DNA from 3 places in the Alteromonas sp. ABV4_515 genome. Region 2 is predicted to be linked to each of the others. Evidence: riboswitches for the same ligand, from Rfam matches in the RefSeq annotation. Region 2 holds a riboswitch; each other region holds the start of a gene.
What was found. A riboswitch is a leader RNA that binds a small molecule or an ion and turns the genes downstream of it on or off. The one in region 2 is predicted to bind cyclic di-GMP.

Region 1 (10,136 bases), on a different contig from region 2:
GTCTATAGCGAACTGAGGTTTACCCTCGGTGCTGTAGCGATAAGCAGTGAGAATATCCCACGCCTTCTGTGCATTAGCATTCGCCATCAAGGTGAACTGAAGGTGATGGTTCGCCGCCGACTGCACCTGATAGCGAATACCCGCATCGCGAAACTGTTTAAACAGACTTTCACGCATATCGTCAAAGGCTTTGTCGAACAGCGGGGCCGTATCCGCAGTGAGCAAAAGATGAGAACCACCCTGTAAATCCAATCCCAGCGATAGCTGATTTTGGGTATACCAGTTTGGCAGTTTCTGCTGCGCAGACGCGGGCAGCAGGTTAGGCAAGGCGCTGAATAGGCCAAGCAAAATTACGAGCACGTATATCACGCCCCGTACGGAGAATTTTTTCATGATTATCCTTAGAAATTGTCAGCAAAATGGGCGTTTAGCCCGTGAAAGTGAAAGTTCTAAGGTTGAGGTGGTGCACGTAGTAAGGGGCGGAACCAGCGAAACGCCGGTGTGAATAAAACGGAATAAACTGACTCACTTACAATGCCACGAAGGTGCCAGTGTACTGCCGGTTGAGGATAGTTTTGCTCCGTCCATTCAGTACCATTACCATCAAAGCTAACACGAGACGCTTTAGGTAAGGTTTGTCTTGAAGGCAGCAAATCTGTGCGCGAAAGTACCAGGCCGCCGTAATGCTCAAAAGGCGCGTAGTTCGTCGACGCATTACCAGTAAACCGATGACCACTGTTTGCTGCAGCAGCTAACACCAGGAACAACAAAAAAGCGGACACAAATTGCATGGTCCGGCTGGATTGCCTGTTCGGTAATGGTGTGTGATTCACGGTTTAATTCTTCTGTTTGCGGACGTAAGCATACGCAGACCGCATTATCTGTGCATCAGATATGGGAGCGAAGGGCTGAAATTCAATATCAGCCCTGCTGCCATTACACATAATCAATGAGATCGACACCAAAAAAGTTGTCGATGGCGCATTGCCATTCCCCGCTCTCATTTTTACGGAACACGTAAATGGCTTTTTTGTAGTCGCAGCCCATCTTGTCGATGGCCTGTTTGCTGTTCAGGTACAACTTACTGATCACCAACGCGGTATCGCCCGCTTCAATCACTACCTCATCACCATGGGACACTACATGTTCTGGCATATAACGAGACTTAAACTCATGTAACGCGCCGTGAATATCGCGGTGCTCAGAGATAAAAGGCTTATCTACCAGCACAGCGTCATCTTTGTAGAGTTGCTGCAATGCGGCGGCATCATTGCTATTTACAGCCTGATGCAACGCCTGTAATTGCTGGGATATTGGGTGGTTCATGATCTGTCGTCTCCTGATTTATAACCACGAAGACGAACAAAAAACCCGCCTTCGCGGCGGGTTTTAGTTAATTTATTTACGTACTAGCAAACCCGCCCATTTCTAAGAATAGCGAGTAGAATAATAAGAGCGATGTTAGTTGCCTTGATAGCGCTGGTAGTAAGGTTCATTATTTTTCCGGTACGTGATGCCTAAAAGGTAAGCGTTATGGCATGTGGAGTCAAATGGCTTTTTAACCTTTTTCCGCCACTTCATCAACAAAGCTGCCTAACATCATAATCATCTGCCGGAACAGCGGGTTTGCCTGCGGTGCGGCACAGTTGTCTCGCAAGTCCACGTTGCTATCGTCGAAATGCATGTCTACCACCATTTTGCTGTTAACTACGACATCGGCATGGCAAGTTTTAAAGCTCTCATCAATAACAAAGAAGGTATTTGTTTTGGTGGTCGTGTGCGCCATCAAGGTCTCAATTCCCACAATGGGCGTAGTGGTATCGGCCTGCGAATGGGCTGCAAATACCGGTATATCGATGGTCTTACCCTCTTCGTATTGTTCGCGTATATCGTTAATGACATCCATTAACTCCAACCCAGAGAAGCTGGCGATTGTCGGATATTTATATGGATTAGGCCCTTGGGTGACATAGGTACCGTCGATCATCCGTGCAACCAGGCTAATTCCCCAGATTTTTGACAACCGCTCTACCCCGCTATCCAGCGCCAGTGCACCAGAGAATAACATTAGCCCTTTGATATTATCCGGGTGATGAAGATAGTGCTGTACCGACAGCGCCCCACCGGTCGAAAAACCGCCGAGGAAAATTTCGTCGCCAAACTGGGGAGCCAGCGCCATAACATCATTCAAATGTGCAGCCCAGCGCTCATCGAGTTGGCTGTCACTCATTTCGTCGTCGGCTTCTAGCTGACCATGCCCGACGTTCAGCGGCACAATCACGTTAAACCCTTTGTCATACAGGAAGCGGGCAATGCCCGTCATATAAAAGGGCGAGTCACTCAGGCCGTGGAGCAGTACGGCCACTTTCGCGGTTTTATTTCCGTGATGAAGGATATAAGGCGCATTTCCATCGTTTCGCAGAGCCGGTGAACACACATCAAAACGCGTCACTGAACGGTTCATACAGGCTCGCACCTGCCCTAACCGCTCTTCATACAAATGACTGAAAGCGGCGAATCCGTCACTCAGTTCGTTTTCCTTTGCGGTTGTTGTGGCGCTGATAACCAACAACAGTGCACTGAATAAGGCAGCCTTAGACACTCGCCTCTCCTTCTCGCTGGTATAAATATTGATAACCTCTTAATAGTAACAGATAAAAACCGGTTTAGGATGGTTATACATTGGATAAACGGTGCGCAGATACGGTTTATTTGTACCGGTAGTAAAGAAATGAAAGGTATATTATTTTATCCCTGAATATTCCGTAACATGCGGCGGATGCATTCAGTTTTGACTACTATCTCACCAACTGGTTACTGCAGCCACAATCGGCTGTAATGCCTGTAGTAAATCTGTTGAAAAAGGCAAAGCGGCGTGAAAACCCGTGACGCAAAGCCTCCGGTCTACCGTCTGTGTAGCAGACCACGATAGCGGGGTTACCGAACAAGCATAGTTCTTCGGGACTTAGGTTCACTTTTTCAGTCACATTCATTAGCTGCAGTGGTTGCTGTAGCGAACGTTGAGGAACTGACAATGATCGTGTTAGTTGGTGGCGAAAAAGGCGGCAGCGGAAAAAGCTGTCTCGCACAAAACATCGCTGTATATTTACGAACTGAAAAAAATGCCAGCGTGCTGATGGTCGACTGCGACCCTCAACGCACCACGTCAGACTGGATACAGGAACGCAAGGCAAACGAAAAGTTACCTTCGATTAACTGCGTTCAGCTATACGGAAAGATCCGTAATGAGCTTCTCAGTCTGCGCGAACATTACGATTTTGTCGTTATCGACTGCGGTGGTCAGGATAACCTCGCTCTGCGCTCATCCATGGCGGTGGCTGACCACATTCTTATTCCTTTGCGTCCGAAACGTCGCGACCTGAAAACCGTACCTCATATGGAAGACATTTTATCGACGTGTAAAATGGTTAACCCCACTATGAATGCGGCGTTCGTTATCACCCAGTGTCCTTCCCTTCCTTCTCTGGCAAGTCGCATATTAGAAGCCAAAGAGGTCTGCCGCTCTTTTGAAGTGCCGGTGTTGGATGCCGTGACATTCAGTCGCAACATGTATGATGATTCTGAGGAATCCGGCCAGTCGGTAATGGAAAGTGAGCCTACCGGCAAAGCATCGACGGAAATTCGCAGTATTATCGAAGAGCTTCTGTCCCGGGGTAAGGGGGAATCTTATGAGCCTTTGCAGTCTCAAAAAATCCACGCTGTCAGCTAAACCTGCGGCGCCAGTCAGTATTGATAGCTTTATTGATGATGCGCTCACCTACGCTGCAGGTAAGCCTTCAGGTGCAAAACTCTACGCGTTGCCAGAACCCGCACCCGTTGTTACACCGTTGCCTACGGGCCCCATGCGCAGAGCCACCTTCACGCTAACTGAAAATGCCATAGATAAACTGAGTGAGTTATCAGAAACGACCGGGATATGTCGTTCCAGATTAATCAGGATCTGGATTGAAAAACAAATTAACGGCGAGATAGCGTCTGTACTCACCGACAATACCCCCTGATTCTTCTGCCTTAATAACAAGGCAATTCACAATACGGAGTGACATGGAGTGCTCTCCGGCCACCCAGGGAAGCATTTACTGCTTCCCTTTGCTGTTAACTTTTTCAAGACAGGATGATGATGAAGAGTTTCTGGTACCGCAGTATTTTTGTTCTCACTGCGTTTTGTAGTGTTTGTGCTGTGGCAAATTCACAAGACTATGACCTGGCCGATAACACCACACAGGCATTCAGTAAGCAACTGACTGAAGAACAAGCTGCCTACCTGGCAAAAACCAGTGCCGATGCTAAGTTGGCAATTCGTACCCTCTCACTTGAAAAGCAACAGTTGGTGGCAACACAGGAACTCGCAGCACTCAGACAGCGCAGTTTGTATAATATGTTTGTATTAGGTTCGTTGGTATCAGCCCTTTTGCTCATCTTTTTATGCTGGGGGCGCTACGAACAATATCGTCAAAACCGTTTCCTTGCTGCACAGATAAAAGCCCGTACCAGTGAACTCGAATTAAAAAATACCGAATTAGAAGCGGCCAACAAAGCTTTGGAAAGAGTGAGCATGCGCGATCCGCTCACGGGGCTGAACAACCGCAACTTTTTGAATGCCCATCTTCCTGGTGAGATTACGCGAGTGCAGCACTATTACGCCAGTACCAAGCATCTACAACATGCTACCAAACAAGATCTGCTGTGCTTTCTGGTCGATATCGACCACTTTAAACGGATTAACGATGTATACGGTCACCTTGCTGGCGACCAGGTCCTCGTACAGTTCACTCAGGTGTTAAAAACGCTTTTTCGAAGCACCGATCTGTTAGTGAGATGGGGAGGAGAAGAGTTTCTGATCATCTGTCGGCAGGCCGACAGAAGAGAATTGACCGATTTGGCAAATCGATTGATTGAAGCGGTAAGGCAAAAGCGGTTCATTGTGGCGAACGGAGAGGTTATCCATCTTACCTGCAGTGTGGGGTTTTCGGCATTGCCGCTATGGCCGGAACGTTCAGCTGCATTCAGTTGGGAGCAAACCTTTTCTCTCACCGACTATTGCCTGTATGCCGCGAAAATTTCTCAGCGGGATTGTTGGGTTGGCGTGGAAAACGCGACTGGCGCGTTTCACCCAACAGATGAGCTTACGCCCCTTGCGCATAGATTTGGTATTAGCGGCACAAATGTCAAAACGTCGTTGAATAATCTAGCCAGCATCTACTGGCCAGATTAAGCGTTTATTGTAACGCCTCAACAACGAGGCTTCACGTATACGCAGACTAAACGCCAGTCTTAATGTCTTCCATGTGATATTTATCAATCAGGGAATACAGTGTAGGACGGGTAACACCCAGTAACTCCGCTGTTTTTGACATGTTTTTGTCTGCCGTTTGGTAGGCTCGACGAATGGCACGGCTTTCCGCCATTTCTCTCACTTCGCGTAAATTCAGCGTTTCTGGCTCAGCATCACCTCGCGGTGCCATTAAGCCGAGATCTTCCGCTTGCACCACCGAGCCTTCCGCCATAATAACCGCAGACTTCAGCTTATTTTGCATTTCACGAATGTTGCCAGGCCACTTGTGCGCCAGCATGGCTTGAATTGCGTTGTCTGAGAAACTTTTCGCTTTCGCGTTAAACTCTTCTCGATAGGTGTTTAGGAAGGTGCGCGCCAACAGAATAATATCCTGTTCCCGCTCCCGTAAAGGCGGAATGAAAATAGGAATTTCACCTACGCGATAATACAAATCCTCACGGAATGTTTCGTCGGCAACCATCTGTTGTAAATCACGGTGCGTTGCACAGATAACCCGAATATCAACCGGGATTTCGGCGCGGCCACCTACTCGCTCAATCACTCGCTCCTGTAAGAAACGCAGCATCTTAGCTTGCAGACCAATGGGCATATCACCTATTTCATCGAGGAACAGTGTACCGCCCTGGGCCGTTTCGATTTTACCCAGAGTGGTTTTGTTAGCGCCGGTAAATGCGCCCTTTTCATAACCAAACAGCTCACTTTCCAGCAGGTTTTCCGGAATAGAGGCACAGTTGATTGCAACAAAAGGCTTGTCTTTACGGGGGCTATGTTCGTGAATGCTGCGTGCAAACACTTCCTTACCGGTACCACTTTCTCCCTGCAGCAGTGTGCTTATGTCGGTGCCAGCAATCTTCTCCGCTTTGCGCATTACCGCTTGAATGGCATCGGAATTACCAATGATTCGGCCCATGGCAGGACGCGCCTTCGCCAAGATCCGGTTTTGGTGTTCCAGGTTGGCCAGGTTCAATGCACGCTGCACCAACAACTTGATGGTGTCTGAATCTATTGGCTTTTGGTAAAAGTCGTAAGCGCCAAGGTCGATGGCTTTAAGCGCATTTTCTTTATCGTTATTGCCTGTTACCACAATCACTTTTGTGCGTGGTGCCAGTGCCATAATTTCTTCAAGGGTTTTAAGCCCTTCTGACGCATTGGCGGGATCAGGCGGCAAGCCAAGATCCAAAGTTACAACCTTCGGTTCGTGACGACGTAACTGAGCAATAGCCGAGGTTCTGTCATCAGCAAAGACCACATCGTAATCAGTAAAGCTCCATTTCAACTGTTTTTGGATGCCGAGGTCATCGTCGACAACAAGAATCGTATCGGTCATTCTTAAAATTCCATAAATAGTATTTCGTTATGGGAACAATGCGTGTTGTTAGTCCAGTGGAAACACCAGGGTAAAACAACTTCCCTTTCCAACTTCGCTATCTACCGACAATTTTCCGCCAATAGATTGCATATAATTTCGTGCGTCATAGGCGCCAATCCCCATGCCCGCGTTTCCTTTGGTGGTATCGAATGGCTTAAACAAGCGCTGTTCTATAAAGGCTTCGTCCATGCCACACCCGTTGTCTTCTATACGCACAATTTGCTGCTGGCTGGCTGGGTCGCATTCGAGAGTGATGCGCACAAACCCTTCTGAGGACGTTGCTTGTTGCGCATTGCTTACCAGATGGTACATCACATTACTGAATTTCTCAGGATCGACCACTACATTTTCTTCGCTTTCTACTTCAATGGTAGGTAGAGGCTGCAAAGACTGACAACGGCTATCCACTAGGCGGTTGATCAAATCGGAAAGCTTATGGGCCGAAAACACACCGGTTTCATCAACCTTCTTCTCCGTAAGCTGGCGCAACATTTTATCCATTCTAGCCTTAGTATAATGCAGGGTTTCAAAGGTATCTTCAATAAACTCTGGGTTATGCTTATGCTGCTCGGCATTACACAGAATAAGGTCGATTTGCGCCATGACGTTTTTTAAATCATGTAAGACGAACGCCGACATGCGGTTAAACGCAGCGAATTGCGCATTTTCTGCTACGGCGTTGGCGGCTTCATGGTGAAGTAAGTAAGTACCAACCTGCTCGGTAACCGCGTTAAGATAGTCCCGCACTTCCCAGTTCAGTGCTAGCGCTTCGCTTTCTTTGGTTTTCAACAATGCGAAGCCCCAAATTTTTTCGCGATTGAACAATGGCAGCGCCAGTTGAAAACGACAGGTTTTAAGCCTTTCCCGATCAAGTTGTAAACCATTATATTCAAACGGCTTAGACGCATATTCTTCAATATCTACCAGCCAGTTAGTCTGCTGGCAGAATGGCATGAGTTGCTTAACAATGTCGGCTTCTTCCGGCAACAGCTTGTCGAAATTGTCATTGGCAACCACATCAAAATCAATGCCGTTAGATTTAAGCAGTAACCCATTTTCATAGTTAATCGCCCCGAGCAGCCCGTGAAGCGCATTGCCGTAAACGTCTGGGGCGGTGCTACCGTCTGTCGACGAGAGTGCTTGCGTGAGCTTTACCCACTCTACCCGGTAGTCAAATTGGTTAGCGAAGAAGTGTTTGGTTATAAACACTTTAATGCGGGTACGAATACTGTTCGAAATTACCAGCGTGATCAGCAATGCCATCGACAGCACTACCAGCACGGTCTGAATGGTTGAACTCCAATTACCGCCGATAAAATTCACCACATAACCCGCTAACGCCATCACCAGCAAGTAAATACCTGCCACCAGCAGTAAAGAACTGTGCAGCACCACTTCCCGGGAGATAAAGATATCGACGCCCCAGTGCTTAATGCGACGAATAGCGACAATCAGTAATGGCATCATCATCAAATAAATGAAACCACGGGATACGAGATAGATAAGCTCTATTTGCGTGACCATGGTGGCATTCGCATACATGACGAACTCAAACAAATGAATGGCTCCCAGGTACAGTACCAGCGGCTTGAACGCCCACTGGTTCTCGCCAGATTGACGATAGAGCACCTCAAGTAAAATGAGCACTTCTAACGACAAAACGGTTAAAAACAGGAATTGCCAGGTATGCGGAATAACGGTGATGAGTGGCGCCACCAGCGCCAGAGCGGGCGGCGTGAGGATTGCAATGGTGGCAGGCCGTCGTAGCACCTGCCAAAGGTTGTCAAAGTTGTCTTGCAGACAACCGGCAATAAACAACAGCCAAACGAGTTGCTTCAGTGAGTCTGCGATGAGCAACTGTTTCACGGAAATAGGGCCGGTGAGCTGAGTAACAAAACTCAGCGACCACACCATGGTTGCCATGGTAGCAAGTACCAGCAAGTGTTTGGCAAGCCCTGACTTGCGCACAGTGAACAACAGCAGCAAAAGCACAAAATACCCGGCTGCATTCAGACCGTAACCAATATCAGAAATCATGACTTCCCTATTTCATCGTTCCAACGCGTGTCGCGCTTATTATCGTTTTTTTATTACCAGGCTGCCGATAGAGTAACCCGCGCCGAAAGAACATAGTACGCCAACATCTCCCGCACTGAGATCTTGATGATGTAACGCGAAGGCGATAACCGACCCTGCAGACGCGGTATTGGCGTAACGGTCTAGCACGATGGGGGCTTCGTCGGCGGTAGCGTCGCGCCCTAAAAGGCGCTTGGCAATCAACAAATTCATATTGATGTTGGCCTGATGCAACCACCAGCGACGCACATTTTCGGGCTTCAAGTCATGTTTAGTCAGGTGGTCTTCTATATGGTTGGCCGCCATAGGACAAACCTCTTTAAAGACTTTCCGACCCGCTTGATGAAATAGCTTATCTTCGCCATAAGGGTCTGCGTCGGTTGCTCGGCTCATGTAGCCAAAGTTCGAACGAATATTGTTAGAAAACTGGGTGACCGCTTTGGTACTTAAAATTTCAAACTGATGCGCAGACGAGGCCGTTTCTGCAGATTCCAGCACGGTAGCCGTTGCTACATCACCAAAGATAAAATGGCTGTCACGGTCGGTGTAATTGACCTGCGGTGACACCAGTTCTGGGTTGATAACCAACACTGCCCGAGCGTTCCCCGAAGCCACCATTTCCCAGCCTCTATGCATACCAAAGGTTGCCGCGGAACAGGCAACCAGCATGTCAAAACCAAAGCCCTTAATGCCTAACTGGTTTTGCACTTCAATGGCAATAGCTGGGTACGAACGCTGGGTGTAAGCACATGATACAATTACCGCGTCGATGTCTTCAGGCGATTTATTCGCCGCAGCCAACGCTTTTTTGGCAGCCTCAAGGGCAATTTCGGCCTGCTGTGACAGCTCGTCGTCGCCGCGTTCAGCAATATCGGGGCGCATACGATTTACATCAAGGGCTCCCTCTTTGCAGTAGATATATCGCTGTTTAATACCCGATGCTTTTTCGATAAATTCTGCGCTGGAATGGGGTTTAGCAGTCAATGTACCTGCTTCAATGTCTGCCGCATTTTCTTCATTATATTTATCTGCGTAGGCATTATAGCTGGCAACCAGTTCTTCATTGGTAATAACGTGTTGTGGAGTCCACAGACCCACGCCACTAATAACAACGTTTTCTGACATGAATAGCTCTCTTTTTATCTGTCGTGACACATGTGTTGTTGTGAAACCTGCATGGCTAAACGTTAGACTTCACGCAGGCTGGAGCAAAAACCGTTCAGGCAAATCGGTTGGGTTTTGCGTAGCTTAGCGTTTTAGACATCAAAAGTCATGGCACTTCAGATAAACAAAAACCCGGGGCCGTTACCGGAACCCGGGTTGATCTTGTAAGTAAAATCGTCGAACAGGTTAGTTCGCAGTGACCTGCCAAAG
Region 2 (10,136 bases):
GGATAATACCCAGCAGTTGATGGAAGGCATTGCCGCCAACGATCTGTTGATTAACAGCTTGATAGATATTCAGCAGCGCAAAAATTATCTGCCGGTGTTTTTTGGTTCGCTGCGTTTTACCCGGGCAAAAGTTTATAGCTTAGGGCTTTTCGAATTTGATGGCACTTTGCTCATCGAAACTCACAGTAACCAGCCGATGCCCGCTTCAATGGCGAACAGTTGGCAAGATACCGTGCTACAACAGTCGAAATCCTTTCGACAAATTACCGACGACGGTGTGTTAATTGCCGTGCCGGTATTAATCGCAGGCGCAGCAGAAGGCGCACTGACCCTTTATATTCCGTCATTTCAGGAACTCATTTACGAAAGAGACACCACCGCGTATCAACTCATTGTAGATAGCCAGGGCAACATACTGTTTTCGAGCCACCCAGATTTCTTCGAGGTAAATACTCACTTCGACCAGCAAAAATACGAATACTGGACATCACAGGAAACCCAATGGCAAGGTCTTACGCTTATTAGCCAAGCGCCCGCATTAGATGCCTATTCCAACGTTTTGTGGCTGATCCCCGCCATACTCATTACCTTAAGTATGGCAATTGTAATTAGTTATTACGCCACAAACCGAGCAGCACGTCTTAGTGCCTCAACCCTTCGTGGTTTGCACGACGATATTCAGCAAAGTGCCACCCGTCGTCACCCCCAATCAGCGGAAGACCGAATTGAAGAAGCACAGGAACTGGCTGAAATCAGGGAAGCGTTTAATGCGTTGGTAAACAATATTAGTTCCATCACCCTTTCAAACCGGCAATTTTCGAACGCTATCGATTCGCTGGAAGAGATCTTGGTGGTATTGGACTCAGACAGCAATAAAATACTCGCTAATCGCGCTTTTAATCAGTACATCTTGTATTACGACCTGAACGAATCGCAGATCGTGAGCGTGAAGAACCGGCTTTCAGGCAATACGAAAAGCCTGCAACGCACCTACGCCTCACTCAGCGAAAAAGCACCGGTTATCATCAACTGGACTGCCCTGCCCTTGCTCGACGACAACCGCATGCAAGTAGGTACCATTGTGGTAGGTAACGACGTTTCTCAGCAACGGGTATTAGAGAAGCGGATAAACGTGATTAGTCACGCCATTAAAGCGGCCACGGTGCCTATTCTTATTGCGGATGCCAAGAAAAAGGGCTTTCCCGTTATTTACGCCAACCCCCATTTCAGCCGCGTAACAGGTTTCAAAGAAGAAGAAACCTTACATCACACCTTCTTACTGATGAGAGAACTGGAAGCTGAACCAGAAAAAGCCAACAAAATAAAAACGGCATTACAACAAGGCAGCGCTTGCGATGAAACCTTGCTGTGCTATCGCAAAAACAAAACGCCACTGTATATTCAGGTAATACTCACTCCCGTATTTAACGAAGGCGAATTGGAGCACTTCGTTGCCTTCTTCCAGGATGTAACAGAACGGGAGCAAGGACAGCAGTTTCTCGAAGAAGCCCGTTTACGCGCGGAAGAATCTGCCCGCCTGAAATCGAGCTTTCTTGCCAGCATGTCGCACGAAGTACGCACGCCTTTGCATGGTGTATCTGGTGCGTTGCAACTGGTAAGCAAAACCGCGCTGGATAAAACACAACAGCATTATGTGGGCCTGGCCGATGAGAGCATTCGCAACTTACAGCACATTGTGGATGACATTCTCGACTTCTCAAAAATTGAAGCCGGACAACTTAAGCTGGAAAATGTGCCGTTTAACCTGCCCTTGCTGCTAGAAACCTTGTACGAACAGTTCAGCATCAGCAGTGATGAAAAAGGGCTGCAACTTAATTTGGATACTGAGCTGGCCGAGCATGTGATGGTACAAGGCGACCCCGTACGGTTGCGTCAGGTATTGAGCAATCTATTGAGCAATGCGGTTAAGTTTACCCAAAACGGCAGTATATTACTTTCAATGAATCTTGTAGAAACAACCAGCGAACAATGGCAGTTACAGGGCTTTGTGCAAGACAGCGGCATCGGCATAGATGAAGGCAACCTCGACAGCATCTTTGAGGTGTTCCAGCAGGAAGATACGTCAACCACCCGAAAATTTGGCGGTACGGGATTGGGCCTTTCTATCAGTAGGCAGCTCTGCCGCCTTATGCAAGGCGACCTCACCGTACAAAGTCGCAAAGACGAAGGCAGTAAATTCATCTTCACCGTAGCCGTTTCCAGACCCGCCTACGAAGCTTACATTGTCACACCGGACACAACTAAGCACAGCGAGTCAGAAGTTACGCTTCAACCCAGCCGCATACTGATTGTGGAAGACAACGAAATTAATCAGCTTATCGCCCGGGAACATTTAAGCGAACACAAAACGCTAACCGCCAAAAACGGTGTAGAAGCGCTGGAAGCACTGAAACGACTTAAAGTGCAGTTCGATGTGATTTTAATGGACTGCCACATGCCAAAAATGGATGGGTTTGAGACTACACGGCGCATCCGCGCTGGTGAAGCCGGTGAGCGATATAAAGAAGTACCTATTATTGCGCTAACGGCCAATGCCATGAAAGGTGATAGAGAGCGTTGTGAAGCGGCAGGCATGGATGATTATATTAGTAAGCCGTTTACTGCCACGCAGTTATTGAAAGCAGTGAGTAACGCCAGATACAAAAAAGGCCAGTAAATCATACTGGCCCTTCAAATTTATTTATTACTCTCAGGGCCTAATCTAGCGGCCATGAAGAGTAAAGATTCTAACAGCTTACTTCGCTTTGCGGCGACGCAGGCTAGCCAAACCTACCAGGCTTAAGCCCATAATAGCGATTGACGTAGGCTCTGGTACCTTTACAGACAGGTTGAAATCGCCTGATGCCAGTGCGATGTCAGTCGCTTGGTTGTTGCTGTCGAAAGACAGGAACTTAAAGCCGTTGTCTAGGCCAGTCACGTCGCTCACCAAAGCATCTAAATCAATATCCTGGGATAAATTAAAGGTCAGAACGAAGCCATCGCCGTAGAAATCGCCCCAGTTGAAAGAAAGTGCAGAGCCTGCAGACATTTCATCAGAGTCATCAACTAAAGTATAAGTACCATTACCTTCGTTGAATAAATATTCGAAATCCAGGCTACCGCTATCAGTGTTAACCGATGAATAACTGTCAAACAATCCGAACAATGCGAGGTTAGAATTGAGTTCAGCAACAAAGAATACACCTGTATTAACTTGCGCGTAAGGAAGTGCAGTAGACCACTGATTAACAGTATTCAGGCCATAGAAATCAGCGAAAGATGTGTAAGACGAATCAACATTGTATGCACCTACCTCAGCGCCATCTAACTCAATTACCGCAGCGTTTGCTGCAAAACCTACGCTCATTGCTACAACAGATAATAAACTTTTTAACTTGTTCATCAGTACTCCAGTTTAATGATGATCTTCAAATATACTAAATAAGTGTGAGCACATTTGATGCCACAAGTTAAAAACGATTACTAATCAATTATTTATAAAAATCACTACTGTACTTTATCTACGCAGTGTAAAGAATATCGACAAGAAATCTTTAAGGAGTGCGGTAAGGATCGTCATTTTTCAAAAACGGGGACGATTAGGCTATTTGGAACCATAAACAAGCGCAAACTTACAAAACCACACTCTACGCGGCGCAGTAAATATAATAATATTTAATTAAAAATCTATTAATAGTAAAAAAGAATGATTACAAAATACTCGGGTATTACTTCCGAATATCTTAATCTTTATAAATCCGTAACTTGTATGAACTTAGTCATAAACATAGCGTGACACTACTCTATGAAACGAGAATTCTTTAATACACTATCTTTAAAAAAAGGTACTGTTAATGACGTTAAAAAATAAATTGAAAATCTAGAACTGGTCCGAACACTGCAATTTAAACAAATAAACAGAATAATTTTTGTGCAGATAGGATTTAAGCAAGAACGTATTTTTAATAAAATCAATACACATAGGCTTCGAATGAAATATTTACATTGATAAAATATCTGATGTATTTTGTTTCTCACTAACGAGATGCGTTCGATGCACGATATTCTCGCTATTAAGCGAGTAGTAAAAAATTCTTTATAAAACCACATAATCTATTGTTTTTACTCCTGATAAATTGTAAAGTCGCATTTACAAACTCTAGCTCCTAGATTTGTATCTTAATTTCTATTTTAATTAGAAACTCGCTTAAACCTTAATCAATTGTAACAATTCAGCAATAAATTTTAACTGTCTTACGAAAAGGCAAACCTTTAGTGATGAAGGGACGCAAAGCCACGGGTCTTTTAAGATAGCCGGGTTGTCGGTATTAAAATTTAAATCCGAAATTTACGGAACTATGCTTAAATACCACTTAAATGGAACCTTTATGCAAAACTCATTAAAGTTATTTTGCAGTGCACTTTTATTAAATGCCACGACAGCCGGCGCTACTTATAACCATCATGGTTTTGAGGAGAAAATCTACTTCTCAGATACAATGCAGCAATTTGATGGTGTTTCTACCATATATAGAATCGAGCTCGATTCAAACGCAGAAACGGCAACCCTTATCCCGCTACAAATCAACGAAAATTCAGATGGTGTAGTCGAATATGATCACATTGATGTATTAGCGTCCTCTCCAGATGGTAATACACTATGGATGATTAATTCATTTTATGCTGAATCCACAGAACTACTTAAATATAACGTACAATCAACTAGCTTAGAAAGTATCGGCTTTGTCTCTTGGGGTGGGCCACAAGCAGAAGGCGACGCAGATCAAGCGGCTGTTGCACCTAATGGTGATCTTTATATCACTCGCAAATATAGTAACTTTGTGTACCGCTTAGACACAACAACTGCGCAAGCTGAATTTATCGGTGAAGTCACTGATACAAACTTAACTGGTGGAGATATTTCGTTTGGTAGAAACGGGGTACTTTACATGAAAAACCATGCAGGGTTATTTACACTAGATATTGAAAATGTATCAGAGCAGAATATACCTGCAGAAATGATTGGTACGAGCAGTGTGTTTTATACTGGTCTCGCTAACAGAGATGGTGGTTACGGTAATTTGCTGGTTTCAAACCGAGAAGATAGCACCTTCGATGAAGTAAGTCCTGATAGCGGATTAATACTCAATAGCTACATTATGCTTACAGAAAATGGAGCTCCATATAGCCATCAGCTTGGTGGTGATATGGCTACAGGTCCTTTCCAAACCTGTAATAGGAATGTTGATTTCTGGAAAAACAATAGCTGGAGAGATCAATCAATCACTATAAACGGACATCATATAGATGAAGTTGTAGGTAGATTCGGTACAAAATCAGAAGGCAGAGAACCTTATAATGGTATGCTTTGGAGCACTAGAAACTACACATACAGCAAACTTTATGCTCAACTGATAGCAGCAAAACTCAATACTTTTAATTCATCAAACTCTAGTTTGATTAATAGTGCAGAATCGTTCTTGCATGGAAAATCTCCATCAAAGAAAGTTAAATTCTGGGATATCTTTCACTATACACTGTACAAAACAGCTCTATACAAATTTAACAAAAAGAATAAGTGTAGATAAATAAATTATTTTTAAAGGTCTACTCTACGTTTAACTGAGTAGACCTTTTATTTATAAGCGATCGATAATCTCAGTTGCGGACATCGGTAAATTTTTTTCCTAAAACTTTTACATTCTGAGATCCAATCGAGCGCGTTAATATCTCAGAGAGCGATTTGAAAAAAAAGCCAAAGAAATATGCACATTATGCTTAATTCCTTGACTTAGATTTCATACATTACACCTTGAAAGATGCCAGTATCATTGCGAATCTCTGAATGCTAGAGATAAGGGCTATCACAACGGAAGTTTGGAACTATTCCGATTAAATGCAAATCCGAAAAGACCCAGTAAGGCTAATCCAAAGATTGATGGCTCAGGTACGTCTACAGTATTCACTATTATATTCATATTACCAGAAGCGAGTTTAATTTCAGACGCGACTCCCTGATCATCGAAAGACAGAAAGCTAAAGCCTCTATTAAGACCTGCAACATCATAAACGAAAGTATCTAGATCGATAAGATCAGACTTATCTAAAGCAAGAACGAAGCCGTCTCCATAGTATGGATACCATCTAAAATTGATGGTTGTTCCTACAACTGTATCGCTAGGATCATTGACTAAATCGTAGTTGCCAGATCCAGACTTAAACGTATAGTCAAATGTAGCCTGTCCGTTTCCGGTGTAGATTCCATTACTAAATGCATCAAAGAATCCAAACAGCGCAAGGGTATCGTTTAACTCTGCAACAAGAAAAACCGCTGTATTTATTTTTGCGTACGGAAGAGAAGTCGACCACTTTTTTGAAGTATCGTAATCATAGAAAGCCGAAAAACTACTAAAAGAACTGTCTATTTCTAGCGGTTTAACCTCGCTACCATTCACGCTAATTATACTTGCATGTACTACCGGTGTAGCACAATACACTAAAAGAATAACCATCCAAGTTCTAAACATCTTCATTCCTAATAAATCAAAGTTCCAATACCACGAACCGAAGAAGCAAAAACCGAGCCACAAATAAAACGCAATACTTTTCAATGATATAATGCATTCAAATAGATTAAAATGATCTTTTCGTCAAAAATTCTGACACAAATTAGTGCATATGTTGTTGCATCGAGGAACGCTGTTAACAACTGTATATGAATACAACATCTGAGGTATGACTAAACTGTTGTGACCGCCAAGCTTGACGGAGTACTTTAGTTGTACCTTTTAAGAAGAGACACGCATAAAGCAATATTTCAAACCTGAGCAAAGTTCTCTAAACAAGGTTTTTAGATGCCTCGGATTCCTTTTTAGGCCATGCCATGTTGTTCTCAAAAAATATTTAGTTGTACTTACACACGATTTTCTATTGAAAAAGAACATCTTTGCATAGTATGCCCCCCTACCCTTATCATAATTTGCCGATAATTTGACCTTATCTGCTTCTTTTCGCCCGTGATGGTGGTAAATCACAGGAAGAGGACTGTAGCAACCAGCATAGCCGCTAAAGGAAAGTCGACCAATAACATCTATATCTTCACACGGGAAATCAGTACCGGCCCCCAGTTCAGGGTCGAAGCCACCGACATTATCGAGGACATGTCGTCTTACCGCCATGTTCGCGCCTTTCAGAACTCCCGCTGGCATGAATTTATCGGCAGGATAGTAAACTGAATTTTCTCGGTAATCGACAGTTATCATTGCATCTGTTTTATCCCATAGTAGGATCCTTCCACCAGCATAGGAGATAGATTGGTCTGAAAATACAGTTTTATAAGATTCAATGAAATCTGATTCGGGATAACAATCATCATCGGTAAAGATTAATATATCTCCCTTCGCATTAGACCGTGCCATTTCACGCGCGGCACCTAGGCCAACTTTCTCGCATATGAGATAACGCAAATTTTCGAGCTTTTCTTCAAAGTCTCTAATAATGTCACCAGTATTATCCGTTGAGTTATTGTCGACAACTACAAGTTCCCAAGTACTTTGAGTGCTAATTGATGTATAAAACTCTAAAGCTTTTGCTAAGCCATGTGCTCGATTTCGGGTACAAATTATTATTGAAAAATCCACTTTAGATCGACTTTGTTTAAAAGTCATAAATATTCACCTAATCTTCTACCGATATATATAACAATTTCACGACTATTTTTTGCACTTAAAAATTAGAACACTCTAGATTCTTCATGATTAAAAATACTTCTAAATCTATTAATCAAAAAATAACTTACGCCACGGAAAGAAATGATCTCGTCATATTTTTTCTTTAACTGAGTGCTTCTCTCAACGCCAAGCACATCGTCATTAAGCGACTTCTCAATTCTAACTCCATTTAAGAATAGGTGCTTTATGTAATCATTGATTGTAGGTTTCTTTAAAGCAGAAATATCTAACTCTGCGATCAATTTATCTACCGTTTTATAGAAACCTTCTGCGTGTTTTATATTTTTCTTAGAAGTAGTTATTGAACTTTCTCTAACGCGTCTTTGAAAAAAACGTTCTTTTATAACGCTTATTTTAGTAGCATTACAAAATAATAGTGTAGAGAAATAATTGTCTTCGTAAATCGTGTTTGGCATAAAACGGTGAAATGGGAAAGCCGAAAGCTTATACATATAACAGCAAGCTTGTACAGTATATATGCCCTTTAGCAACGACTCATTTATAAAAGAAAGACCGTCATTATAAATAGGTTGCGATAAGTCTCTAGAATAATATCTTTCAAGTTCCTGTTTGTTCGTTAAATCATCACCAAAAGGTTGTGCGCCGAAAACAACTACCTCTGCCCCATCTTTTATCAACTTATTTACACATTTATCAAGAGTATCATTAGTTATCCAATCGTCACTATCGAGAAAATAAACAAATTCACCTGTTGCATGATCGATACCAGTATTTCTAGCAACAGATAACCCTTGATTATCTTGTTCTATTATCTTTAACTCTAGCTCTTCTTCAGAAGAATATTTACCGAAAACTCCCGCCGAGTTATCTGTCGATCCATCATTCACGATGATCAGTTCAATTGGTCTGTAGGTTTGTGAATAAACAGAATTCAGACATTCTTCCAAATAGGCCTCAACGTTGTAAACAGGTACGATAACAGACACCGTTGGCGACTTATTAAAACTCATATATATTCACTCCCTGACCTCAGAAATAGATAAAAATTGTAAAAAAATTTCTTAAATTTTATTAAAATAGAGAAAATCATTTTTCCATTTACTATAGATATACTGCTTGTCTTCAGAATACTTATTAGATAATTTTATTTGAATATCTTTTGTCAGAAAGCTATATCTTTCCGCCAAAGGTTCCGCGGCATTTTTGGCATAAATGTCATCACATGCAGTCGTCCAATTGTGGTTTTTCATACTGCCATTTGCGACCAACTTCTCTACTTCTTCCACTGCTACTGAATTTGGCGTTACTGTTTCTGATGGAGGAGTGATATCAGGTACATCTTTAACATCGACATTGAACAAGCTGGATATGATTTCTAATGAATTAGTACGATAGTCCTCTTGTGTCCAAATCGCTATATCATTCTCTGGGAATAGCTTCTTTATATTTGAAATTACATCAACCCAACTTGGTAGCAAACCTGCTTCTAACTCTTTCCTTAAATTTTGTTTTGCGATCATGGCATCATTAGGGTTGAAGCGCAGTGCGGTGGTATAAGCACCTGGATAGATACCTTTGAAATCTCTTATCGAAAAAAGAAACTTCACCCGAAAATGTTTGTTTAAATAGTGTACGAAACTGAGGCTACCCTCCATAGAGTCTATGAAAGGTCTAACTGAGAGTAATTGCCACGCGTAGCCTAGAATATTCTCTTCTGAAATAATTATATTTTTATAACTAGGGAAATAGTTTCCAAAAATTACATTAATGTAGAGGCTAGAAAAATGACCAAACGTGAGAGCGTCAAAAACCTTAAACCTAGAGTTCGTCATTCTCTTTAATCTTTCGAGCTTTCCATTTCTAAAAAAAGGCCGGTATAGATAATTTATATCTCCTTCAACTAACCTTTCCTGCATAGCTTGTAGCGTATCCTGAAGATGTGTCGTTGCAGTTTTATGAGCCCCGACATGTAGATATAATGTAGGCTTTGACATTGAGTTCCTTTCTTTAAACACCTTTCAAACAATAATCGCACATTATTAACGAATTACTTACAAACAATTCGTTTTAACAATTAAAGGTTCTGGTCACTAACTCACCAACAAACGCTTATTCAAAACACTGTAATAAAATGCCTTTACCAGCTTTGCCGCACGTTCAGAGATTTGCCGAATAAGTTTGGAGCTTACCCAGAGATTGAAGGGTAACAACTAAGTTCACTTTGCACAAAATATATCATTCAAAAAGGAAAAAGAGGCAAATCTTTAGCGCATTTATTCGATAGTTTAATGTATGATGTGGATGTTATTCAAACGATCAGTTAAGGATAAGACATGATTAACAAAAGCTTCATATTTTTGTCAGGACACCATAGAAGCGGTACGTCTCTTTTGCATGAAATACTGCGGGAGCACAATAGTATTAGCGGCTTTTCTGGTACAGGGG
Region 3 (10,136 bases), on a different contig from region 2:
TTAGTAGATAGCCTTCCACATCACTAGAGAGAACGATTATGGCTCGAAAAGTTAGAACAGAAGAGGAAGAAGCAGCGATCGATATGACGCCTATGCTGGATATCGTATTCATCATGCTTATCTTCTTCATTGTTACTACTGTTTTCGTTAAAGAAGCAGGCATAGAAGTAAATAAGCCTGAGGCGAGCCAAGCGTTTCTTCACAAAAATGCCAACATTTTCATTGCTGTAACGGAAGATGGAACTGTATGGATGAATAAAAGTGAAGTCGCTGTGGACTCGGTCAGAGCTACTTTAGAACGATTGCTTACTGAACAGCCAACGGATTATGTATTTATCCAGGCTGACGTCAAAGCCAAACATGGTGTCGTAGTGAAAGTTATGGACCAAGTTAAAGCTGCAGGCATCGATCGCGTATCGGTAGCGGCGAGGGGTTAAGATGGTAAGGATAATTGTTTCTATTTTGTTAGGTGCAGTAGTTGCGTTTGGTCTGTTTATTATCATGGCAAAGCTCATTGAGAATTCAGGCAGACCAGCAGATGAAGTAGCACCTGCTCCGATAATTGATATTGTGATGCGACCGCCGGAAGACGACACGCAAACGCGTTCTCGTAAGCCGCCTCCGCCTCCGCCGCCACCTCAGCAACCGCCTAAGGTTCAACCTGTTGAACCAGAAGCTGCTGAGCCAAACACAGACGGTTTCAGTCTGGCAATTCCGTCAGTTGATACCGGTGGTGTTGGTGTAGATATCGGTGGTGTAGGTGCGATGCAACGTGACGGTGACGCAACACCTATCGTACGTATCGACCCTAAATATCCACCTGATGCTGCCCGTGATGGCCGTGAAGGTTGGGTAAAACTGCAGTTCACTATTAATGAACAAGGTGGCGTAGATGACATTTCAGTTATCGACGCAGATCCTAAACGTATTTTCGACCGTGAAGCGCGTCGTGCACTGAGCAAGTGGAAATACAAGCCTAAAATTGTTGACGGTAAAGCGGTTAGACAAGAAGGCATGTTCGTTCAGCTGGACTTTAAACTGGAGCAATGATCATGAAACTACGTACATTTAAAATGTCCGCCGTTGCTTTAGTATTAGGCGTTGGTGCTGCTATCGCAGCGCCAATGGCCGCAGCGCAAGAATCTGCGCCTGCTGCCGCTGCGCCTAAGAAGCCATCGGGCCCTGTGATTTGTCCTGGTTATGTTAAGGGCAAAACCACACTGGTTGGTGAACGTACCGGTAAGAAGGTTCAGGCAGCATTTGAAGCATATAACGAAGATCGTGTGCAAGAAGCTATCGACATCCTGAAGGAAGTTGATCCTAGCGACGATTTTGACCGTGCATATGTAAATCGCTTCCTGGGTAACCTGATTGCTTCTCAAGAAGGTAAAGGAATGGAAGCATTCGGTTACCTGAAAAGTTCTGTTGAACCCAAGGTTCTGAACGATCTTGAGCATGCTGGAACACTGAAGCTTCTGGGCGACCTGAGCATGCAGGAACAAAAGTATTCTGACGCTGTAAGTTACTACGATCAGTGGATGGACTTTACCTGTAAAGAAGACGCTCAAGTTTATACCCGTAAAGCGCAAGCTTTGTACGAACAGAAGAAATTCGACCAAGTAGCCTCTGCTGCAGATAATGCGATTCGTTTAAACGAAGAAGCTGACAAGTTGGATAAAAACCCGTACTTGTTAAAATTATCTGCGTTCTTCGAATCGAAGAAATATCCAGAAACAGTAAGCGTTGCCGAAACACTGGTGAACAAGTTCCCAGATAACGGTACCTACTGGATTCAGTTAAGCAGTTTCTACATGATGGTTGAGCGTTTTGATAAAGCGGTTCAAACTCTGGATGTTGCATACACTGCAGGCTTCCTAGAGAAAGACTCGCAAATCAAACAGTTAGCATCTCTTTATTCTAACGCTGGTAATCCACATGCTGCCGCTTCATTGCTGGCAAAATATGTAGATTCTGGTCTGCTTAAGAAAGACGCGGAAATGTTTGCGAACATTGCCAACTCTTTCCACCAAGCAAAAGATTATAAAGATGCGGCTTCGTTCTATGGTAAAGCTGCTGCTGCCGATTCAGATCCTGAGTATTATCGTAAGCAGGGTACATTGTTACTCGTAGCTGAAGATTACAAAGGTGCGATTAAGGCACTGACAAACGCACTGGAGCGTGGCGCTGAAGATCCTGCGAAGATTCACTTCTCTTTGATGGAAGCGAACTTCTATGCTGGCAACTTCAAAGCTGCTTACGAACATAACCAGAAAGCGAAAGAAGACAAATCTCTGCGTCGTAACGCATTAGCGTGGGAACCTTATATTAAAGATAAGGCTAAAAACCGCGGTATTAAGATTTAATTCTGCATTCATTAAAAAACCCTGCTTCGGCAGGGTTTTTTGTTTTAGTTCTCTTCAATAGTTTCAAGCCATTCAGATACTCGCCTTCGGCAATCTTCAATCATGGTTTTCTTGCCATTGTAACCCGTGTCTTGCGCCACTTTTGCAGGGTTTATTTTCTTTTCCAACAGCGATAAACAAAGGCAAAGTATCGCATCATCACAGCGAGACAATAGCCAACTCGATGAGGAGTACAAATGATCAACGCTGCGACTGCCGCTAGCAAATTGTTTCAGCCTACGCTGATGTAGTGGCCTTGCGATAGGATTCTCAGGAGTACGTTCACATTCTATTAGTTGGGAAATAACGTTATCAGCGGTATCACTGATTGGCAGTGCCATTAAGGCGCTAGTAAATCCTGAAGCTTTATCTGGTTTCCGTCCTCGCTTCATAAGTAGAAAATCTGCTGAAGTCCAAAATTTCAGCAGAGGCTCATCTGCCCCGAAAGATGTTGTGAGTAAATCTATTTTGTCAACGTGTTGGTAGTAGTGTTTTAAGTTTGCCAGCAGTTCGCTTCCCAACCCGTTGCCCTGCCATTGTGGCTGCACGGCGATTCGATTTATTCTTCTGTAGCGCAAAGTCGCTACATTGGCTTGCGCAGACTGCAGCGCGAGACTCTGCGCGGTAAGGTGTCCTTTAACCCGTCGGGTGCCGCTGGCAATGCCACTGGCCACATCTGCTAAGTGTTCGTCACCTTCTGCTTCAACGGCACAGGCAGCCATCAGGTTGCCTTTTGTGAAGAGTAAATGAAACTGAAGGTTAGGTGAGTCCATCATTCTCGCTAAATCGTCAGGGCTACTTTGATAGTGCGCGGTAGAAAGAAGCTGCATAACTTCTTTTACTAAGCAGAGATCCATTTCCGATACTTTGTAGATTTTGTATGCGGTTGAACCATTGCCATTGGCCAATTCTTCTGACTTGTCTTTATTGAAGTGAGCAGTGCCGACTGTGGCTGGTATGGTTCTCTGCTCAGGACTGGCAAATATTAATGTATCAACGAGTTTTTCCAGAGGGTCATTTTCAGACCATCTTAATGGGGGGCGAAGTGTAAAAACAGGTATATTCCTGTGTTTTAAAAACTTGGTACGAAAGCCCTGTCCGCTGCCCTCGTATCCATCTGTAGTGGTACTAAGAAGTGTTAATCCAGGCCTATCAATCAATTCATTTAGCACCGGTAGCGGCACTGATGCAGCTTCATCAATGATCAACACATCATAGATAGCTTCGCGTAACTTCGGATTATCGAGTGCCATCCATTCAAGGGATAGAGCGGGGTCTTCTATCAGGCTTTCAGCCACGCGCTCCAATGTTTTAACCGATAAGAGGGATGGAGCCGACAGCATGACACTTCGCCCGGCATTGGTGAAATGAGCGCCGATGTGGCCCGCCAGCGTGGATTTACCTCTTCCTCTTGCTGCAATAATACATCTACAACTTTGTTTGTTTACGTTTTCTGCGGTGATGGCGTTAAATATATTTTGCTGGTCGGGCGTTAACGATAAACCGTCGGTTAATCCTTTATTTTTTACCTCTTGCGGTAACGGCAGTATTTCGGTTGTTGAGGTAATCCTGCCTGCGAAATCTGCGTGTACTAACAAGTCGGCCAAATAGCTAATGTATTGACTCTTGTGTATTTCGGAACCGTGACTCAGGAAGTGCGGGTTTAGCACACTTTCATGCTGTGCCCAGGTTTCAAGTGGCGGACAAAGTAGGATGGTTGTGCCGCCTTGTCGAACAGTTCCAGCTATGGCAGCTAACACAGACGGGCGAAACGTTTCTCCGGCATCGACAACCGCGACATCGAATTCTTTGCCCAGTAAATCTTTAAAGTGCGTGTAGGAGCGGTGCTTCAAAGTCATTGCAGGCGCAAAATCGCCTATCCAGCAGCAATCTAACTGGCCAGCCAAGCCCGAGACGATAGAACTAGCCTTGTCTATACACCAGGTGGTTTCACCCGTGATCAGCAGCAGTTGTCGCTGATAGCAACCATTCGTCGATGATAATGGGTGAGAAATCCACTCAGTTGGGTCTGTCTGGGCCATGTGCCATTTTTTCACGTATAATCCTGCGCTTAGTTTATCGATTGTTTAAGAGGAATTCGAATGCGCTTTTTGTCCCGCCGACTGGTAATGCCGAATGATTTAAATTATGCCAATGCATTATTCGGAGGCAGAGCGATGGAGTGGATTGACGAGGAAGCAGCCATCTTTGCAACTTGTCAGTTAGAAACCAATTGTTTGGTGACCAAACATATTGGCGAAATTACTTTTGAGTCGCCAGCGCTTCAGGGTGATATTGTTGAGTTTGGTTTGGAAACGAAAAAGGTGGGTAGAACATCTATTACCGTCAGTTGTTTGGTACGAAATAAAGCCACTAAAAAAACCATCTGTCTGGCAGACGATATTGTGTTTGTAACACTCGATCCAGAAACCCGAATGCCAACACCGCATGGAAAAACCATGGCTGCGCTGGAAGCGCAAACGGAGCAGGAAATTAGAAACCTCAACTTGCAGGTTGATTAGCCCCCACACATGTGAGGCAGCCTGTGTCAGGCTGCCGAAGATTTCCAATTTGCGAGTACGTCGGTGAGAGTGTTGATTTGAGCCTCTGTTAGACCGTCTCCCGCCGCATAGGTTTGCGGTTCACCTAATTTTGCCAGTGAGGTGAATGCAATGTCATGACACAGCAAAATTTGCCCTGCTACCGAGCTGGCACTTCCACGTTCTTCTATATTACAAAGTTTCCAGAGTTGCTGGTTCAGGTCGCTGGCAAACCCCCAGCGGAGTAACATTAACGACGTTGCGCCATACAGACAAATGCCATAATCTTGATTCACTTTATCGACAAAATCGCTAAAGCTTTCGCTTTCCTCCCACCCAGATAACGCACCGTCCGCAAACAAACATTCATCGTGGAAAATTAAAAATACCGATAGCGTACCGAACAATAACAACTGTTTAATTTTTTCTGTCTGCGCTTCATCGTATTGCGAAAAACCAAAAAGCCGTTGGAACACGGTATAACTGAGCAGCATCGCATCGGTGAGAATTTCAATATTGGAAAATCGACACTGTGCGGTCAGTAATTGTTGCGCTGCAAAAATGACAGCGAGGTCTCGGATATTGCCTAACCCGAGATTGCGGCCAATGGCTTGTTCCAGGCTTTTGGGGGTTGTTCCGTACACGGCGCGGCTTGCTTTGCTCATCACGTGAGCTTGAAATATCGGATCTTTTTCAATGAGAGACACAACGCCAGGCAATGTCATGGCTTCTGCATCCATTTTCAGCAACGAACGAATTGAGTGGGGCAGTGGAGGCAGATTTTCCACCACCTCCAGCAAATTACTATTGCCCGTCTGAAATCGAAGTCGGTTTCCCAACTGACGAAGCTGACCGGCACTTATACCGCTATGCTCTTTAAAGCTCCGCTCGAATGAACGTCGGTCAGAAAACCCTAACGCTTCAGCAGCATCTTCTGTTTTCTGGCCACTCAATAATCGATGACAGGATTGATCATGGATGAACTCTTTCAGCAAAGCACTGAATGAAATGGAATCTTGTCTAAGCTGACGACGAAAAGCGGATTCAGTTTGCCCTAGTTGAGTTGCTACCCACTCCGAGCGGATTCGTGCAGGACTCGCTGCTTTTTGGAAAACGTCACGCACTTGTTGCTTAAGTGGAATGTCATGGGTTTCTTCCAGTCCAGCAGAAAGCATCTTTTTAATCGATTGCGAATAGTAAAAAGACGCGACTTCACACCAGGCGTTGGCAAAACAAAGGCGCACTTTGCCAGTCTCATAATGAATATCACTGTGACTCAGTGGTGCCAAAAGCGCTTCAGGCTGAGCGTTCATGGGCGGCATGGTGACACGGGAAAAGTCAAATTTGCGCCCGGCAAGATGACGAAAAAGCGCCAGCAGAAAATAGCACCGAAGTTCCGTTAGTATTATGTGTGGCGATGAAGCAAATTCTACCGTGGTAATGGTACCGTCTGATTTCACCGTGAGATTGGCTTGCTCACCCATTAAATGACGGTAATGCTTGCCCAATACATGCATGGCGTCGTCGATATGTTTGCTGGCAGTCAAATACACCACCAGGTTACTCATTTTATTGAAATCGAGATAACCAATAAGTGAACGGCCGGTCTGTTGAAACTGACTCGCAGGACAAAGATCGTGGAAGAGGTTTGCTAAGGTCTCATCATCAAGTTTGCCGCTTTCAACGCTGGCAATACATTCCAGTGCAAGATTATCTCGCTCATTGTTAAGACCAGAATCCCGTCTGAAACTGAGTAAAGCCCGAATAATTGCTGACCAGAAAAGTCCTTGGTAATGCACGTGCGCTCCCATGTTTTAAGCTGCTTGTTAGAATATAGCAAATGCAGGTTGCATGACAGAGGAGGGCACTATTTATTCCCTGGTACAAATGTGTCCCAAAGATCGAACGGATCTGTCCTGTTTTGCTTTACGCCGCCCTCGTATTATTACAACCGTTGATTGAATAAGGGAAACGTCACTTCCCCCAACAACATGCCAAACCTGCCGTGAGGCAGGGACGGAAAGCCACGGGTCTTACTGACCAACCGCCAGTAAGACAGCCGGGCTGCAGTGAAGTTGATTAATTACTTTCAGGCAAACACTGCTCAAGGACTCAAAAAATGAAATTTAGCATCAAAGCTGCAGCACTGGTAACCACGTTTTTCGCAGCCTTTTCTTCAAACGCTGACGTAATTTCAACTTACGATATTGATTTCGCCACCGCTGATTTAGAAGCGCATCAGCAGAATGGTAGTACTTACGACGTTTACACGAATGGCGTACTTAATTTACGAGAAAATGCGTGGGTAACGCTTAATCTGTTCGATACGTTTGGTATTTCAGAACTGGATCTCGATAATGGAGCGACATCGTACAACTTCACTTTTGACATCAGAGTGCTGCCTGGTGCGAGAAATCCAAATCCTAACCCTTTCACTGAAATCGCAGGGCTGTGGTTTGCCGATTTTACTAACGGTGAGCAGAACCACGATGCAAGTCGCACGTTCAATCTAGCAGGTACACAGAACTTCGGTATTCAGGACTTGGTATACACCAATGCGCCTCGCTGGGAAACGTTCAGCATCAATCTAGATGATTACTTCTCTGGTGTCATCACTGACATCGTATTCATTAACGACTGTAATTTAAATGCTGGCTGTGGCGACATGAAAACCCGTTTCCGTAACGCCTCTATCACTGAAGTCAGTGAACCTGGCGCCATGTCACTCATCCTTTTAGGTATGGGATTGATGGGATGGCGCGCAAGACGCCAGAAATAACAAGTCGTCAGACTTCCTCAGCCCGCCAACGTCACATGGCGGGCTTTTTTGTGTTTGCGGATCAGTGTTCTGCAGCTTGACTCAGGTTATGAAGTTGTTAGACTGCAGGCGCATTTTTGCTACAACGGTAAAAATGCATTAGGCCAAGGGGTGCCGGTTAGCGGCTGAGATCCATTGTGTGGGAACCCTTAAACCTGATCCGGATAATACCGGCGTAGGGATGGTGAAAAATTTGATTTAGCTACCTCAATACCTGCCTGTAAAACCGGATCTTTTTGATGACTGAAGAGATCCTTAATGAAAAAAAGCACATTACTCCTCGCCATTCTGGCAACACCGGCATTTGCTGATAACGACACCGATATAGAAAAAATCACGGTTAGCGGCGATTTCAGAGCATCTACCCTTGAACAACTCAGCGCCAGCGCATCGGTTTTCGGCGAAGAGCGCTTAGATAGCCGTCAGGCCTCTCACGTTGAAAATATGCTGAATGTGGCGCCCAATGTGAATTTTGCCAGTGGTGCTTCCCGTGGCCGTTTTATTCAAATTCGTGGTATCGGCGAGCGTAGTCAGTTTGCTGAGCCCATTAATCCTTCTGTCAGCTTTATGGTTGATGACTTTGATTTTTCAGGTCTTGCTGCCGCTGGCGTATTATTCGATACCCGTCAGTTGGAAGTGTATCGCGGCCCGCAGGCTACCGTATTCGGTGCTGGGTCCCTTGCTGGTGCAGTGAAAATTGTGAGTCATGCCGCAGATGCAGACGACAGTCACTTTGAATTCGGTTTGGGCAACACGTCGCTAATGCGTATTGAAGGTGCACACAGTGTACAAGTGTCAGAAGACTTCGCTATTCGTCTGGCCGGGGTGCATAACAGTAGTGACGGCTTTGTTGAGAACGACTTTCTTGAGCGTGACGACACCAATAATATTGATGAAAGTGCGGTAAGACTCGCTGCACAATGGAATATTAGCAGTAAAACTAGCCTGAATGCCGACCTGCGCTGGTACGACGTAAACAATGGTTATGATGCCTTTTCGCTGGACAATAACCGACACACACTTTCTGATGAACCTGGATTTGATGATCAACTCACTAAGGGGATCAGCCTGCATTTGAATCATCAGCTGGATGCCGGTTTACTGGAAGTGATTGCCACCGCTGCGAACCATGATATCGCCTATGGCTACGACGAAGATTGGACTTACGATGGTTTCCATCCATGGGGATACACGTCGTTCGATGCCTACTTCCGCGACGTTCAACAACGCTCTGCAGAGGTGCGTTTTACCTCGGCAGATGATAAGAAACTGTTCGGTGATACCACGACTTGGGTTGTTGGTGCGCGCATTAATCACAGTGAACAAAACTTGTTACGTGAATACACCTATGCCGACGGTGACTTCATTAGCCAATTTGAACCAACCACCACGGCGGTATATGGACAGCTTGATACACAGTTAAATGATTCGTGGTTGTTAACTACGGCGCTGCGTGTTGAGGAGTATTCTCAAAAATACAATGACAATGCCGGTTTGGACTCAGAAGACGACTCCAGCATGGTGGGCGGAAAAGTGGCACTGACCTATGACTGGGACGGTGATTTTGTGTATGCCAGTGTATCTCGTGGTTACAAAGCAGCAGGTGTCAACTTCGACGAGCAGGTAAGTGAAGCACGTCGATTCTACGATACTGAATATAACTGGAATTACGAAGTGGGTTATAAAGGGCAACTGTTTGACCCTGCGATCACCGCACGTTTCGCTGTGTTCTATATGGACAGACAAGATACTCAGGTGAATGATTACGACGTACAAACCCGTGAAGATGGCTCGGCAGCCTTTATCGACCTGACCGCCAATGCCGATGTAGGCACCAATAAAGGTGCTGAGGCTGAACTGAGCTGGCAGGTAACTGACGCGTGGACTCTGCAGGGATCTGTGGGCTATTTAAGTGCAACCTTTGAAGGTTATGAAACGGCTGATGGTGCCTATGTTGACGAACAGCGTCAGGCGCAGTCGCCTAAATTTACTGCTAACCTGTTCAGTGAGTTCTGGCTAACCGATGAGTGGGTATGGCGGGCAGACATGGACTTTAAAGACGAATACCGTTTCTCAGACAGTCATGACGAAACCGCTCCCGCTGCCACATTATTTAATACCGATATCACCTGGGTTCGTGGCAATTGGCGCACTACCCTGTGGGTGAGAAATCTAACCGATAAAACCTACTACACTCGTGGGTTTGGTGGTTTCAGTAATGATCCGCGAGACGAGTATGCCTTTGCCGAACCGTATTATCAGTTGGGTGATGGCAGACAATTCGGTGTTACCCTACGCGTTCAGTTTTAAGGAATAGTTATGCAAGTAATGGTTGAGTTATCTCTGTATCCGTTAGTCAACGAGTACATTCCGCCG

Region 1: it holds a riboswitch for cyclic di-GMP, as region 2 does, so the genes downstream of both, ACXAGX_RS05850 (AAA family ATPase) here and ACXAGX_RS17790 (NHL repeat-containing protein) in region 2, are expected to answer to the same signal.
Region 3: it holds a riboswitch for cyclic di-GMP, as region 2 does, so the genes downstream of both, ACXAGX_RS08870 (PEP-CTERM sorting domain-containing protein) here and ACXAGX_RS17790 (NHL repeat-containing protein) in region 2, are expected to answer to the same signal.

What each region holds. Positions count from the first base shown of each region.
Region 1 is NZ_JBSWWZ010000002.1:340,876-351,011, reverse strand. It holds gene secD (protein translocase subunit SecD) at 1-393, opposite strand, end outside; gene ACXAGX_RS05865 (hypothetical protein) at 450-791, opposite strand; gene ACXAGX_RS05860 (YybH family protein) at 937-1,326, opposite strand; gene ACXAGX_RS05855 (alpha/beta hydrolase) at 1,559-2,602, opposite strand; cyclic di-GMP riboswitch class I at 2,855-2,945, shown strand; gene ACXAGX_RS05850 (AAA family ATPase) at 3,035-3,730, shown strand; gene ACXAGX_RS05845 (ribbon-helix-helix domain-containing protein) at 3,690-4,022, shown strand; gene ACXAGX_RS05840 (GGDEF domain-containing protein) at 4,202-5,236, shown strand; gene prsR (PEP-CTERM-box response regulator transcription factor) at 5,283-6,644, opposite strand; gene prsK (XrtA/PEP-CTERM system histidine kinase PrsK) at 6,693-8,723, opposite strand; gene ACXAGX_RS05825 (beta-ketoacyl-ACP synthase III) at 8,763-9,887, opposite strand; gene ACXAGX_RS05820 (choice-of-anchor I family protein) at 10,113-10,136, opposite strand, start outside.
Region 2 is NZ_JBSWWZ010000007.1:308,865-319,000, reverse strand. It holds gene ACXAGX_RS17800 (ATP-binding protein) at 1-2,677, shown strand, start outside; gene ACXAGX_RS17795 (PEP-CTERM sorting domain-containing protein) at 2,756-3,403, opposite strand; cyclic di-GMP riboswitch class I at 4,254-4,327, shown strand; gene ACXAGX_RS17790 (NHL repeat-containing protein) at 4,389-5,588, shown strand; gene ACXAGX_RS17785 (PEP-CTERM sorting domain-containing protein) at 5,865-6,527, opposite strand; gene ACXAGX_RS17780 (glycosyltransferase family 2 protein) at 6,789-7,667, opposite strand; gene ACXAGX_RS17775 (glycosyltransferase family 2 protein) at 7,733-8,701, opposite strand; gene ACXAGX_RS17770 (hypothetical protein) at 8,753-9,685, opposite strand; gene ACXAGX_RS17765 (sulfotransferase family protein) at 10,025-10,136, shown strand, end outside.
Region 3 is NZ_JBSWWZ010000003.1:255,878-266,013, reverse strand. It holds gene ACXAGX_RS08905 (MotA/TolQ/ExbB proton channel family protein) at 1-27, shown strand, start outside; gene ACXAGX_RS08900 (ExbD/TolR family protein) at 39-437, shown strand; gene ACXAGX_RS08895 (energy transducer TonB) at 439-1,050, shown strand; gene ACXAGX_RS08890 (tetratricopeptide repeat protein) at 1,053-2,363, shown strand; gene ACXAGX_RS08885 (GNAT family N-acetyltransferase) at 2,408-4,459, opposite strand; gene ACXAGX_RS08880 (acyl-CoA thioesterase) at 4,505-4,924, shown strand; gene ACXAGX_RS08875 (helix-turn-helix domain-containing protein) at 4,951-6,741, opposite strand; cyclic di-GMP riboswitch class I at 6,926-7,014, shown strand; gene ACXAGX_RS08870 (PEP-CTERM sorting domain-containing protein) at 7,062-7,721, shown strand; TPP riboswitch at 7,858-7,959, shown strand; gene ACXAGX_RS08865 (TonB-dependent receptor) at 8,019-10,070, shown strand; gene ACXAGX_RS08860 (YkoF family thiamine/hydroxymethylpyrimidine-binding protein) at 10,080-10,136, shown strand, end outside.